3 regions of the Mesorhizobium sp. M0848 genome follow, and region 2 is predicted to be linked to each of the others. Evidence: riboswitches for the same ligand, from Rfam matches in the RefSeq annotation. Region 2 holds a riboswitch; each other region holds the start of a gene.
What was found. A riboswitch is a leader RNA that binds a small molecule or an ion and turns the genes downstream of it on or off. The one in region 2 is predicted to bind thiamine pyrophosphate.
Positions count from the first base shown of each region.

Region 1 (4,652 bases), on a different contig from region 2:
GCGGCATGAAGGCGAAATGCCTGCCGTGGTCGTCGAGCGGCGCGCCGTCGAACAACATCTCGCCCTCGCCATGCTCGGCGCCGGTCAGAAGCTGGAAGAGCGTCGATTTGCCGGCGCCCGAGGGTCCAAGGATCGAGACGAATTCACCAGCGCCGACGCTAAGCGAAATATCGGCCAGCACGTCGAGCCCACCGAACGCCTTGCGCACATACCGCAGTTCCAGCCGGCTCATCGCCAGGCTCCCTTCCCGGCGGTTTCCTTGCCGGCCCGCTCCCAGGGCATCGCAAGGCGCTGCAGCAGTACAGTCAACCCGAACAGGACAAGGGTCAGGGCAGCGCTCACTCCGACGGCGGCAAGAACCAGGTCAGGACGGAAATTGTTCTTGACGTTGAGCATGTAGATGCCCAGCCCCTTCGCGGCCCCCGCATATTCGGCGAAGATCGCGCCGACCACGGCGTAGGTGATGGAGATCCTCAAGCCAGCGAAGAAATAGGGCAGCGCCGAAGGCAGCCGTGCCAGCACGAAGATGCGCCAGCGCCCTGCCCCCATGGCGCGCAGCATTTGCCCGATCTCGGCCTCGGTCGACTCATAACCCTCGACCAATGCAACCAGCATCGGAAAGAAGGTAACCAGCGCCACCAGCATGATCTTGGGCGCCAGCCCGAAGCCGAACCACAGCACCACCAGCGGCGCGATGGCCACCAGCGGCAAGGTCTGGCTGACGATTAAGACGGGAAACAGCGCACGCCGCAGCGGCTGGAAGAAGTCGACCAGCATCGACAGCACGAAGGCGGCGCTGAGCGAACAGGCAAAGCCGAGCAGCGTGGCGCCGATGGTCGGAATGGCGTTGTCGGCCAGCGCCTGGCGATTGAGCAGCGCTTGCTCGAAAACGCGCGACGGCGCCGGCAGTATCGTCGGCCTGATGCCGGAATAGGTGGCATAAAGCTCCCACGCCACTAGGAGCAAACCGACCGAGATCATGGCCGGCATTGCCTTGACAAGAAGACCCGCGATCGGGCGCGAAGCGACTGATGATGTGGCCACGGGAGACAACCTTTGACGGCAGCGCGAAAGCGCGGCTGGCTCAGACAGCCGACGGGCTGTTGGCCGAGACCGTGACGTCGAGGGTTACGTGGCCGGCGCCTGGTCCGAAGCGGCAGAAGGCCTCGTCCAGCGCCGAAAAGATCGCACCGGCATCACCGCGCAGTTTCGTGCAGAAATGCTTAGAACGCTCATAGACGCCGGACTGCTTGAGAAAATCGATGCAGCCGTAGATCTCGTCCATGTGGTCGTCGGTGCCCATCACATAGAGCGAGAACTGCGCCGCCGCCGGCTGGCCGGTGGCAGCAGCATTGCGCACCGCCGCGATGGCCGCATCCTTGCGCGGGCCGAGCGACCCGACAGGCCCGCCAAGTGCATCGGAGCGGCAGATCGGATCATCCGGTTCGCCAGGGCACCCGCGCGAGATGGTGGCCGACAACACGCAATGTTTGCCGCTGCGTGCCGCCGCCACGAAGAGGTCACGCATGGCGGGAAACAGCACTTCGGGCGGCCCGACCAGCAAGGTCGAGATGTCGTCGGTCTCGATCCTGAGCTTGTCGCGCCAGGGATCGAGCGCACCGAGCGCGCCAAGAATGACACCGACGAAATCGTCGGTCATGGGGTATAGGGAAATCTGTGCGCCTGAAAACATCGCCCGCCTCGCTCCGCTGGTATTACCCAGATCAGCTTCTAGGGTCTGTGGGCTTGCCGCCCCCGTCTCAGCCCCGACCGTACGGAGCACCCCTGTGGATGTGCGCCTTAAAGCATCATTCGAGTTCAAGGGAAAGCCGTTTTTTCAGAGCACTGCGCCAAAAGCATTGCGCCAGTCACGGTGCGCCTGAGCGGAATTTTGTCGGGAACCTTCGCCGCCGCGACCGGTTGTCCCCACAGTCGCAACGCGATCACTTTCGTAGAAAATAAGCGACGACTTCACAGAAATGGAGACAAACCATGTTCATGAAAATCCTCGCAGCTTCGGTTCTCACCATTGGTCTGGCCACGTCAGCCATGGCGCAAAGCGCCGGCAGCAACAACGCAAATGGAAGCGGCAGCGGCAAGTCGGTGACGGTTGAGCCGAACACGCCGGCTTCCCCGAATACGATCGAGCCGGACACTGTCGACCCGGGCACGACCAACAGCACGACTGGCACGGTAGGGGACATGAATTCGAACGCGGATCAGAATTGCCCGACCAACCCGCAAGGCGCGCAGCCGGACGCCGATGGTAACGCGACGGCGCCAACGGTAAACGATAATCATTGTGGCAAGTAACCACGTCGCAAACGGATGAAGCCGCTGGGCATCGCCCAGCGACTTCATCCGTTTTTCTGGTCCGCAGCACTCGCTTTGCCGAACAGCCGGATTTCTGGAGCGGGTTTCCCGGCGGGCGGGCGCGAAAATAGGTGTTTTGAATTGAGCAGCCGTTTGAGCACTCTACCGTAGGTAAAATACAGGACCCGACCGTTGGCGAGATCGAATTCCACTGTTCCCCACCGCCTGACCGGAGCCTTTCCTGTGCAGGGCCCCAGCCTTCTGATCTGGAATCCCAGCCTGACTTTGCGCGTTCCGATTTCAAGATAGATGCCTGGCAGAAGGCCAAGCACATGCCATAGCCGTACAACATGCTCGACCGACATGGCCGGCGAGATTATCAGGTGGCTGGGCTGAAGCCGCGCCCAGACGAAGTCGCCTTTCGGCTGCGGCATTCCTGACAACAGCCCCCGGCAGTAGGCCGGCACCGCCTCGCTCACCAGAATCCGCATAGCGGTTGCCGTGCTGTCGACCAAGGCTTCTCTCGATGTCCAGTCAGCTTCGGAAAACGGCACCTGCCCGAGAATGTCACCCTCGTCAAAACCGGCGGACATCTTGTGGAGCGTGACGCCGCCATGAGCCGCATACCGGCCGTCCACGGCCAAGCGCTGGATCGGGTGGGGCCCTCGATAGTCGGGGAGCAGCGCCGGGTGGAGGTTGACCCCGCCTTTGGAAAAATGGCCAAGAACCTCTTGAGGGATCAAGACAGGCAAAGTGTAGCAGACCAGCACATCGGCGCGGACGTCAGACAATTGCCGACCAAGCGCATTCCAATCGTAAGGGCGGCCAAATTCGATAAACTTGACAGGCGTGTTACCGATAAACCGCCTGAGCAGCAGCTTGCGTTGAAGCCTTCGCCGGAAATTGCCAATGCTGAAACCGGTGGGACGACGCCGGAACCCGGGCACGATGATCGCGCCAATTGCATTTCCAGCCTCTAGCCAGCCGGCGAGCAGAGGCCCCGTATAGTTAGAGATATCGAGGACAAAAACGGCTGTGATCGGCTCCGAGTGATCGGTCGATTCGATCGGCCTCATCTTCGGCGGCTCAAACGGGCCGACAGATCAGGGCGAGCTTGTCAGGTCGGCTGAGTGGAAGGCGATGCCAAGGCAGTTACAACCGAAAGACGCTCGCGTTTTACAAACACTGGCTTTTCGTAAACTTTTTTCACGGCCCGTCTCCCGAAATCAACTCTTCCTGCGCAATTGGACCGCGATACGGCAGGCTGTCAACCGCCTGACCGTGTTTGCCTACCGCACCGCATTCGCCGTTGACGAAGTTGTTCGAAGGGCGCTTTCGCACATTGGTGAAAGCTCGATGGCTTCACCGACGCGACAAGACGCGCTGACTGAAGGGGTTTGGATGCGATGATCTGCTCGACGACACCGTCGAGCAGCAATGCAGGGCAAATCGCAGTTGCGAATCTACGAAACCGCCGTCTCGCGAACCGGCAGCTTCCAGCCTGGCCTGACGAAGTGGCAGGTGTATCCGTTGGGATATTTCTCCAGATAGTCCTGATGCTCGGGCTCGGCTTCCCAGAATGGACCAACGGGTGCGACTTCGGTGACGACCTTGCCCGGCCACAGGCCCGAGGCATCGACATCGGCGATGGTGTCCTCGGCGACGCGCTTCTGTTCCTCGCTGGTGTAATAGATCGCCGAGCGATAACTCGTCCCGACATCGTTGCCCTGGCGGTTGCGGGTCGTCGGATCGTGGATCTGGAAAAAGCGTTCCAGCAGCGTGCGAAAGCTTATGATGGCCGGATCGAAATTGATCTCGATGGCTTCTGCGTGGGTGCCGTGGTTGCGGTAGGTGGCGTTGAGCACGTCGCCGCCGCTGTAGCCGACACGGGTGGAGATGACGCCGGGATAGCGCCGTATCAAATCCTGCATGCCCCAGAAACAGCCGCCGGCAAGGACTGCACGTTCGGTCGAAGTCGCCATGTCACGTCTCCTCAAAAGCAATTCCAGGAAAAGTGTGTAGCGGTTTTCCGTCTGGAATTGCGTAAAAGCAAGTGGTCTCGCCATAAATGGGCATTGTCACCTGCTTCGTCCAGCGGACGCGGTGGATCTACTTCAGTTGCTCGTTTTGGGCGAGGCTGTCGATCAAACCCGGTAGCTTCAGGCCAGGCGGAATGGCGGCAAAGCTGATCGCCACCGGTGGTGCCCTGAGCGACCAGTCGAAAAGAACGGTCTTGACGGGGATGTTGCCCAGCCACGCCAGCAGCCGAGGTGGCACGCCGCTCCCGGGCCAGACCAGGAGCATGCCGTGATCGCGCAGCCGCTGGCTGGTGATCCAGG
Region 1 covers NZ_JAMYOM010000025.1:53,874-58,525, forward strand. Annotated here, with positions in the region: gene NKH95_RS25620 (ABC transporter ATP-binding protein) at 1-232, opposite strand, end outside; gene NKH95_RS25625 (ABC transporter permease) at 229-981, opposite strand; gene NKH95_RS25630 (YkoF family thiamine/hydroxymethylpyrimidine-binding protein) at 1,085-1,693, opposite strand; TPP riboswitch at 1,684-1,797, opposite strand; gene NKH95_RS25635 (RodZ family helix-turn-helix domain-containing protein) at 1,993-2,313, shown strand; gene NKH95_RS25640 (formyltransferase family protein) at 2,358-3,389, opposite strand; gene msrA (peptide-methionine (S)-S-oxide reductase MsrA) at 3,777-4,295, opposite strand; gene NKH95_RS25650 (glycosyltransferase family 39 protein) at 4,423-4,652, opposite strand, start outside.
Region 1: another riboswitch for thiamine pyrophosphate. It lies ahead of NKH95_RS25630 (YkoF family thiamine/hydroxymethylpyrimidine-binding protein); the one in region 2 lies ahead of thiC (phosphomethylpyrimidine synthase ThiC).

Region 2 (4,652 bases):
CACCGGAAAACGAAACTTTTAATCGGATTGCTGAAAGAGGCGGGCATCCCCGTCACTCGCTGCTTACACATCGGGCCGGTTCCAGATTCAGGGCTCACCATGAGCCGGTATGACCAGAGCGCATGTTCTTGTGCTGCGAGTTTGATGTGGCTTGGCGTGCCCTACCCGAGGGGTAGGTCACGCCCAGGCCCACGGGATCACACACCAACCCCAGCTAACCTGGTTTGAACGGAGCAAGCCTCCGACGCCGCCCTAATCAAAAACGCTGCAACAGATCCTTCAAATCAATTTACAAGATTTTTACAACCGTCAGTCGTTGACAATGGTACGGCACCCCGAGTCTGAGGTCCGGCACGGCCACAAAAGTGACACCGGTACCCTCGGACCGCCGCCAGCACGCAACATCGGGATTAACAGCAATGGTAAGAAGAAGAGCGCTCATATTGGTCGAAGGCCATAGGGGTACTGGTCAGCTATACGTCCAAGCGGCTCAGTGTCTTGGTCTTCATCCAATTACTCTGACGGCTGATCCACCTCGGTACGACTATCTTTCGGCGGAAAACGTTGAGGCAATCCGTGTCGACACTGGCAATCTCGAAGCGTTGGTCCGCGAAAGTTCGCGGCTGCGTGCTACCCACGACATTGCTGGCATTACTGGCTTTGCCGGGGACCATGAATCGATCTATGCGACAGTTGGCAAGCTTTGCCGGCATTTCGATCTACCGGGACCGAACCCTGAATCGATTGAACGAAGCTGCGACAAATTCAAGCAACGCCAACTCCTCGCGCAGGCCGGCGTTCCAATACCGGCCTATCGGTTGGCAGCGAATGCGGCGGAGGTAGAAAGCTCGGCTGCAGAGATCGGCCTGCCCGTGATTCTTAAGCCGGCAGTAGGCAGCGGCAGCATGGGTGTCCGATTGTGCCGCAGCCTCGAAGACGTAGCCGAACATACGACCCATCTATTGGGCGGAAAGCACATATGGCGGTCTACACCGAAAATACTCGTCGAAGAATTCGCACAGGGCCCGTTCTATAGCATTAATGTTATGGGGAATGAGGTCGTTGCGATTTGCGCCAATGACTTTGGTCCCCTCCCCCATTTCGTCATACGTGAGGTGACGTATCCGGCCCTGCTAACCGATCAGGAGCGTGAGCGCATCGCCGATGTTTCGCTGAGCTGTTTGCGGGCTCTCGGCCTTGGCTGGGGGCCAACTAACATTGAACTCCGGTGCACGAAACGCGGTCCAGTTGTCATTGAAGTCAATCCGCGTCTTAGTGGCGCGCCCGACCCTCAACTGGTCCAGTTAGCTTACGGTGTCGACCTCGTCACCGAGCACATCAAGCTTGTCATTGGCGAGGAATGGGATCTGCGCAAAAAGCATTCGCATACTGCGGCCGCGCGATTCCTGCTTCCTGATCAAGATGGCACCCTCGACTGGATTGGTGGCGACACTCAGGCAGCTGCTATATCAGGTGTGGCCGAGGTCAAATTGAATGTTGAACCCAAGACACCGATCGTCAGGAAGGGGGATTTCCGAGACTGGATTGGACATGTCATTGCCACTTCGCCCAGCCGTGCTGAAACCGAGGGCGCCCTTCAGCGAGCGGTCGACTTGATCGAATGGTCGATCACCCCTTTTCCGGCGACAATAAGAGGTGATCGAGAGCACGATGTTTGTGGGGCGTTCGGGCGGCCCACCAGTTCTGTTCCGATCAGGCATTGACGGCTTAAGATCCTTGAAACGCAGCAGTTCCGTCTACGTCAATGTCACATCAAGTTTGACGAGGCAAATGCAGCTTTGGCCACACCTGCCTTGTCTCCCGCGGAACTTCTCCGCGACCCATGGCGAGGCCGTCGGCCCAATTTGGGCCCAATTTGAATGCCGCCCACCGCCGCCGCAGGACGAACATGCGCTTGACAAGACAACGCCGGCCCGTTCAACTTGAGGCATTCACCAGGGGAGTCCCGGCAAGGGGCTGAGATACTGCTGGCTTTCGCGGCGCAGTGACCCGTTGAACCTGATCCAGTTCATACTGGCGTAGGGACGGTGCAAGCGCTCTGCGGGAGTTCACGCCCGAGGTCCTGTTTCGGCAGGTCGACAGAAGCGTCTTTTCATCCTTCCGGCACAGAACTGGGTCTCCAATGCATGAGCAAAGGAGCCTCAAGATGAATGCCCTCACCCCAGCCGTCTCAACGGGGCCGCTGCCTGCTTCGCGTAAGATCCACAAGCCCGGTGCCATCCACCCGCAGATCAGGGTGCCGATGCGCGAAATCTCCGTCCATCCGACAGCCGGCGAACCGCCCGTCACCGTCTACGATCCGTCGGGCCCCTATACCGATCCGGCTGTCGAAACCAGCATCGAAAAAGGCCTGGCCCGGCTTCGCCACGAATGGATCTTGGCGCGCGGCGATGTCGAGGTCTGCGACGGCCGCCATGTCCGGCCGGAGGACAACGGATTCGCGACGGGCGAACGCCTGACGCCAGAATTTCCCATCCGCCACCGACCGCTCAGGGCCAAAGCAGGCAAGGCGGTGACGCAGCTTGCCTACGCGCGCGCCGGCATCATCACACCCGAAATGGAGTTCGTCGCCATCCGCGAGAACCTTGGTCGCGAGATCCTGCGCGGCAAGCTTGAGCGCGACGGCGAGGCTTTCGGCGCGACGCTGCCCGATTTCGTCACGCCCGAATTCGTGCGTGACGAGGTGGCGCGCGGACGGGCGATCATCCCCGCCAACATCAACCATCCCGAGAGCGAGCCAATGATCATCGGCCGCAATTTCCTGGTCAAGATCAACGCCAATATCGGCAACTCCGCCGTCACATCGTCGATGGCGGAAGAGGTCGAAAAGATGGTGTGGGCGATCCGCTGGGGCGCCGATACGGTGATGGACCTGTCGACCGGCCGCAACATCCACAACATCCGCGACTGGATCGTGCGCAACGCGCCGGTGCCGATCGGCACGGTGCCGCTCTACCAGGCGCTCGAAAAGGTCGGCGGCATTGCCGAGGATCTGACCTGGGAGGTCTACCGCGACACGCTGATCGAACAGGCCGAGCAAGGCGTCGACTATTTCACCATCCACGCCGGCGTGCGGCTGCATTACATCCCGCTGACCGTCGACCGGGTGACGGGTATCGTCTCGCGCGGCGGCTCGATCATGGCCAAATGGTGCCTGCACCATCACCGGGAGAGCTTCCTCTACGAGCACTTCGCGGAGATCTGCGACATCGCCAGAGCCTACGACGTCTCCTTCTCGCTCGGCGACGGCCTTCGTCCGGGCTCGATCGCCGATGCCAACGACGCGGCGCAGTTCGCCGAGTTGGAAACGCTCGGCGAGCTGACGCAGATCGCCTGGGCGAAGGATTGCCAGGTGATGATCGAGGGGCCTGGCCACGTGCCGATGCACAAAATCAAGGCGAACATGGACAAGCAACTCGCCGTCTGCGGCGAGGCGCCGTTCTATACGCTTGGACCGCTGACGACCGACATCGCGCCGGGCTATGACCACATCACCTCAGGCATTGGCGCCGCGATGATCGGCTGGTTCGGCACCGCCATGCTCTGCTACGTCACGCCCAAGGAGCATCTCGGCCTTCCCGATCGCAACGACGTCAAGATCGGCGTGATCACCTACAAGATCGCCGCCCACGCCGCCGACCTGGCGAAGGGCCATCCGGCAGCGAAAGTCAGGGATGATGCGCTTTCCCGCGCGCGCTTCGAGTTCCGCTGGGAGGACCAGTTCAACCTGTCGCTCGATCCGGAAACGGCGCGGTCCTTCCACGACCAGACTTTGCCCAAGGAAGCGCACAAGGTGGCGCATTTCTGCTCGATGTGCGGACCGAAATTCTGCTCGATGCGTATCTCTCACGACATCCGTGCCGAGGCGCAGAAAGAGGGCATGGCGGCGATGGCGGCGAAATACCGCGAGGGCGGTGATCTCTACCTGCCGGCGGACGAGACCGGGGCACCGCTCATACCTCAGCCACGTGAGCCATCATGAAGGTCTTGGTCAAAGGAGCGGGCGTTGCTGGCCTCACCGCCGCCTTCGAGTTCGCCGCACGCGGCGCGGCGGTTACCGTTGCCGAGACAAGGCCTGCCCTTGGGGGCAATGCGTCGTGGTTCGCCGGTGGCATGTTGGCGCCGTGGTGCGAGCGTGAAAGCGCCGAGCAGCCGGTGCTGGATCTCGGAAGCGACGCCGCCGACTGGTGGGACGCCGCAACGCCAGGCTTGGTAGCACGACGGGGAACGCTGGTCTTGGCCGCGCCGCGCGATGCGGGCGAGCTCGACCGGTTCGCCAGCCGCACGACGGGCTATCGGCGCGTCGAGGAAGATGAAATTGCCTTGCTGGAGCCCGACTTAGCCGGCCGCTTCCGCCGCGGATTGCTGTTCGCCGATGAGGCTCACCTCGACCCACGCCCGGCGATGGCGGCACTTCATGACAAGCTTGCGACCATGGGTGTCAAATTCCACTTCGGCTGCGACGCCCGGCCTGTTTCGGGTTTCGCCCGTCAGATAGACTGTATGGGAATGGCAGCGGCCGATGACAGGCTGCGCGGTGTTCGCGGCGAAATGCTGATTCTTCGCACGCCTGATGTCTCGCTGTCGCGGCCGGTCCGTTTGCTTCATCCACGCTTTCCGCTTTATGCCGT
Region 2 covers NZ_JAMYOM010000043.1:12,611-17,262, reverse strand. Annotated here, with positions in the region: gene hemA (5-aminolevulinate synthase) at 1-228, shown strand, start outside; gene NKH95_RS31855 (ATP-grasp domain-containing protein) at 420-1,724, shown strand; TPP riboswitch at 1,948-2,064, shown strand; gene thiC (phosphomethylpyrimidine synthase ThiC) at 2,168-4,003, shown strand; gene thiO (glycine oxidase ThiO) at 4,000-4,652, shown strand, end outside.

Region 3 (4,652 bases), on a different contig from region 2:
TTCTCCGCCGGACAACTCGCGCACCGGCGTGCGTGCCTGCTCCGGCTTGAACAGGAAATCCTTCATGTAGGAGACGACGTGGCGCTGCTCGCCATTGATGACGAGGTTCTCGCCGCGCCCGTCGGTGAGATATTGCGCCAGCGTCTCCTGCGGGTCGACCGCCTCGCGCTTCTGGTCGAGCGTGGCGATCTCCAGATTGGTGCCGAGCCGCACCGAACCGGCGTCCGGCTTCATCTCGCCGTTCAGCATCTTCAAGAGCGTCGTCTTGCCGGCGCCGTTCGGCCCGACCAGGCCGACGCGATCGCCGCGCTGGATGCGGGTCGAAAACCCCTTGACCACGGTGAGATCGCCAAAGCTCTTCTCGATGTTCTTCGCCTCGATCACCAGCTTGCCGGACTCGGCGGCGTCGCTCGCCACCATGGTCGCCGACCCTTCGGCACCGCGATGGCCGCGAAAACGCTGGCGCATGGTCTGCAACTCGCCGAGCCGGCGCATGTTTCGCTTGCGCCGCGCCGTCACGCCGTAGCGCAGCCAATGCTCTTCGCGAACGATCTGGCGGCCGAGTTTATGCTGCTCGCGCTCTTCTTCCTCCAGGACCAGGTCGCGCCATTCCTCGAAATGGCCAAAGCCCTTGTCCAGCCTGCGGGTCTGGCCGCGATCGAGCCAGATGGTGGCGCGCGACACACGTTCGAGAAAGCGGCGGTCGTGCGAGATGACGATCAGTGCCGAGGAGGTGCGGATGAGTTCTTCTTCCAGCCATTCGATGACCGAGAGGTCGAGATGGTTGGTCGGCTCATCGAGCAGCAGGATGTCTGGCTCCGGCGCCATCACGCGGGCAAGGGCAGCACGCCTCGCCTCGCCGCCCGACAGATCATTCGGACGTTCCTCACCCGACAGTCCGAGATGCTCCATCAGATAGCTGGCTCGGTAGGGATCGTCGGCGGGGCCAAGCCCGGCCTCGACATAGGCGCGGACGGTGGCAAAGCCCTCCATGTCCGGCATCTGCGGCAAATAGCGGATAGTTGCCGAAGGCTGGCGGAACACCTCGCCGTCCTGCGGCTCGATCAGGCCAGCGGCGATCTTCAGCAGGGTCGACTTGCCCGACCCGTTGCGGCCGACCAGTGCAATCTTGTCGCCGGCCGAAGCCGTCAAGGCGGCGCCGTCGAGCAGCGGCGTGCCGCCGAAGGTCAGTTTTATCCCGTCGAGGTTGAGAAGAGGCGGGGCCATGTCAGCTTTCAGGTAAGGGATAGGGATGAGCGAGCAGCATCGCGCGGCCATGGTCCAGTGCGATTTCGAGGCGGCCCTTGACCTCGTTGGAGATGGTCAGCGACGAACCGAACGCCACCTTGACGTGGTTCAGCGGCCATTTGGCGCCGGTGACGGTCAGGCCGGCGAGCTCGGAAAAGCCGAGCACCGAAAACAGCGTGCCATCGGCATAGTCGAAGCCGGCCGTTCCGCGCAGCAGGGGAATGCCCTCCTGGGCGCCGCTGGTCAGGAGCACATCAGTCCCGGCCTCGGCCAGCCGGAGGGCAAGCGCCAGATGCAGGAAAGCGTGGTCGGCGCGCTTGCCGCCGAAAGCACCGGCGAGCACCAGGCGGGTCGCGCTGCGCTCGAGTGCGGCGGCAATGGCCAGTTCGCCATCGGTCTGGTCCTTTTCCGCCGGGAAGGTCCGGCGCGGCACGGAAGCGAGATCGTCAGGCAGCTTGGCTGGCACGGAATCGAAATCGCCCACCCACAGTTCGGGCACGAGACCCAGCAGCCGCGCATGCCCGATGCCGGCGTCGGCGGCGATGACGCGGGAGCCTTCGGCCTGGCGGTCGAGCCGTGGCGTGCGGATGAGATCGCCGCCAAGCAGGATGGTGAATGTGCTCATATCGTGTGGCCCTTACCAGCCCGGCACGGGAAACGGAAGGCGGCAAACTCCCACTTGCATGGGGGATCGGCCCGGCCTATGTGTCGAAACGCTCTAACGGGGTGCCGGACGCGATCTTCGCGGACCGGCTGAGAGGCAGTCTCGCCAACCCGCTGAACCTGATCCGGTTTGTACCGGCGGAGGGATTAGACGTTTCGGACAGTCCGACGCCTCAATTCCTTTCAATTCGAACGAAGGAGGCGCCGATGCGCACGCATTTATACGCTCTAGTCTCAGCAATGGCCGTGGTCCTGTCCGGACCGGCCTTGGCCAAGGACAAACTCACCGTCTACACCTATGAGAGCTTTACCGCCGACTGGGGTCCGGGTCCCGTGGTGAAGAAGGAGTTCGAGGCCGAATGCGGCTGCGATGTCGAGTTCGTCTCGGTCGCCGACGGCGTCGCGCTGCTCAACCGCGTCAGATTGGAAGGCGCATCGACCAAGGCCGATATCGTGCTTGGCCTCGACACCAATCTCACCACCGATGCCAAGGCGTCAGGCTTGTTCGCGCCGCATGGCGGCGTAACTGATGTCAACGTGCCGGGTGGCTGGAGCGACGATACTTTTGTCCCCTTTGACTACGGATATTTCGCCGTCGTCTACGACACCGAGAAGCTGAAGAACCCGCCGAAAAGCCTGAAAGAGCTGGTCGAGGGCAGTGCCGATGACAAGATCGTCATCCAGGATCCGCGCACCTCCACGCCGGGCCTCGGTCTGCTTCTGTGGGTCAAGTCAGTCTATGGCGACAAGGCGCCCGAGGCCTGGGCCAAGCTCAAGGCGAAAGTGCTGACCGTGACGCCGGGCTGGAGCGAGGCCTATGGGCTGTTCACCAAGGGCGAGGCGCCGATGGTGCTGTCCTACACGACGTCGCCGGCCTACCACATGGTCGCCGAGAAGACAGAGCGCTATCAGGCAGCGTCGTTCGAGGAGGGCGAGTATTTGCAGATAGAAGTCGCGGGTATCACCACGGCGGGGGCCAAGAACCCGCTGGCGGCCAAGTTCATCGCCTTCATGACCGGGCCGAAATTCCAGGATGCCATCCCCGAGACCAACTGGATGTTCCCGGCCGGCAAGACCGACAAGCCGCTCAATCCGGCCTTCGACAAACTGGTCAAGCCGACCAAGACCTTGCTGTTCAGCCCGCAAGAGGTCGCTGCCAACCGCAAGGCTTGGGTCGATGAATGGCTGGCGGTGATGAGCAAGTAGGCTTGCGAGTTCTTTTGATGTTCGCGCCACTCCACCCCCCTCTGGCCTGCCGGCAATCTCCCCCTCAAGGGGGGAGATTGGCAGCGTCGTTGCTGGTTATAGTCCGGCAACGTTGGAGACTAGCGGAAGCATGGGTGACGGCCGATCTCCTCCCTGGAGGGGGAGATGTCCGGCAGGACAGAGGGGGGCGCCAAGGAACGCAATCCTTTGTAATTGCCGCGATGGAAAGAATGGTGGTCCAGCGTGCAACGCGCGTCTGACCCCCGCATCACCGCTGGCACCCTCGCGCTCGCTGCAATCGCGCTGCTGATCGGCGGCGCGTTTGCTGGCCTGCTTTTCGAGGGCGCCCATGATTTCTCGGGCGCCTGGGCAACCTTCGATCCCTATCTGCTTCGCGTCATTCGCTTCACGCTCTGGCAAGCGGCGCTCTCGACGCTGCTTTCGGTCATCCCGGCGCTGTTCGTGGCGCGCGCTCTGTCGCGGCACCCACGTTTCTTCGCTCGCGCCTTCATCCTGCAGATCTTCGCCGTGCCGTTGGCGCTGCCGGCTATTGTCGCAGCACTCGGCATCCTGGCGCTTTATGGCCGTGCCGGCTATTTCGCCGGCGTGCTTGCCGTGATCGGCGGGGGAAGCTGGCCGGGCATCTATGGCCTGTCCGGCATCCTCGTCGCCCATGTCTTCTTCAACCTGCCGCTGGCGACGCGGCTGTTCCTCGAGGCGCTGCAGACCATACCGGCCGACCAATGGCGGTTGGCGAGCCAGCTCGGCATGGCGGCGCGGCCGGCGTTCCGGCTGATCGAATGGCCAACGCTGCGCGCCGCACTGCCCGGCGTCGCCGGGCTGGTGTTCATGCTCTGCATCACATCCTTCACCATCGTGCTGACGCTCGGCGGCGGGCCGGCCGCGACGACGCTTGAGGTCGGCATCTACCAGGCGCTGCGCTTCGATTTCGATCCCGCGCGGGCCGTTACACTGACGCTGTTGCAGATCGCCTTGACCTTTATCGTTGTGCTGGCCCTGACGCGCCTAGGCGCCAATGTGATCGGCGACACCAATTTGCCGGTCGCGCAACGCCGCTATCTCTCGGTCAATCGGAGCGAGACCTGGTTGAACGCGCTAGTCATCATCCTGGCGCTGCTGTTCGTCGTTGGGCCGATGGCGGCAACCGTGGTGGCCGGGTTGGGTGCGGACCTCGGCCGTTTGGCCAGCGAGGCCACCGTCCGGCAGGCAACGCTGACCAGCGCAGCGCTCGCCTTCCTGTCGGCGCTGCTTTCGGTGATGCTGTCGCTGGTGCTGACCATGGCGCGGCGGGCACTGGCGCTGAACCGCCGTGCCGGCGCAAAGACACTGCTCGAACGCGCCACCGATACAGGCGCCGGTTTTGTCCTTGTCGTGCCGCCGATCGTCGTCGGCGCTGGCTGGTTCCTGTTGCTGCGCCATGTCGGCGATGCCTTCGCCATCGCCCCGGTCATGGTCGTCACCGTCAATGCGGTGATGGCGATGCCGTTCGCCCTACGCGCCGTGCGTCCCGCCTA
Region 3 covers NZ_JAMYOM010000007.1:54,375-59,026, reverse strand. Annotated here, with positions in the region: gene NKH95_RS09730 (ABC-F family ATP-binding cassette domain-containing protein) at 1-1,227, opposite strand, end outside; gene NKH95_RS09725 (thiamine diphosphokinase) at 1,229-1,873, opposite strand; TPP riboswitch at 1,961-2,075, shown strand; gene thiB (thiamine ABC transporter substrate binding subunit) at 2,119-3,117, shown strand; gene thiP (thiamine/thiamine pyrophosphate ABC transporter permease) at 3,361-4,652, shown strand, end outside.
Region 3: another riboswitch for thiamine pyrophosphate. It lies ahead of thiB (thiamine ABC transporter substrate binding subunit); the one in region 2 lies ahead of thiC (phosphomethylpyrimidine synthase ThiC).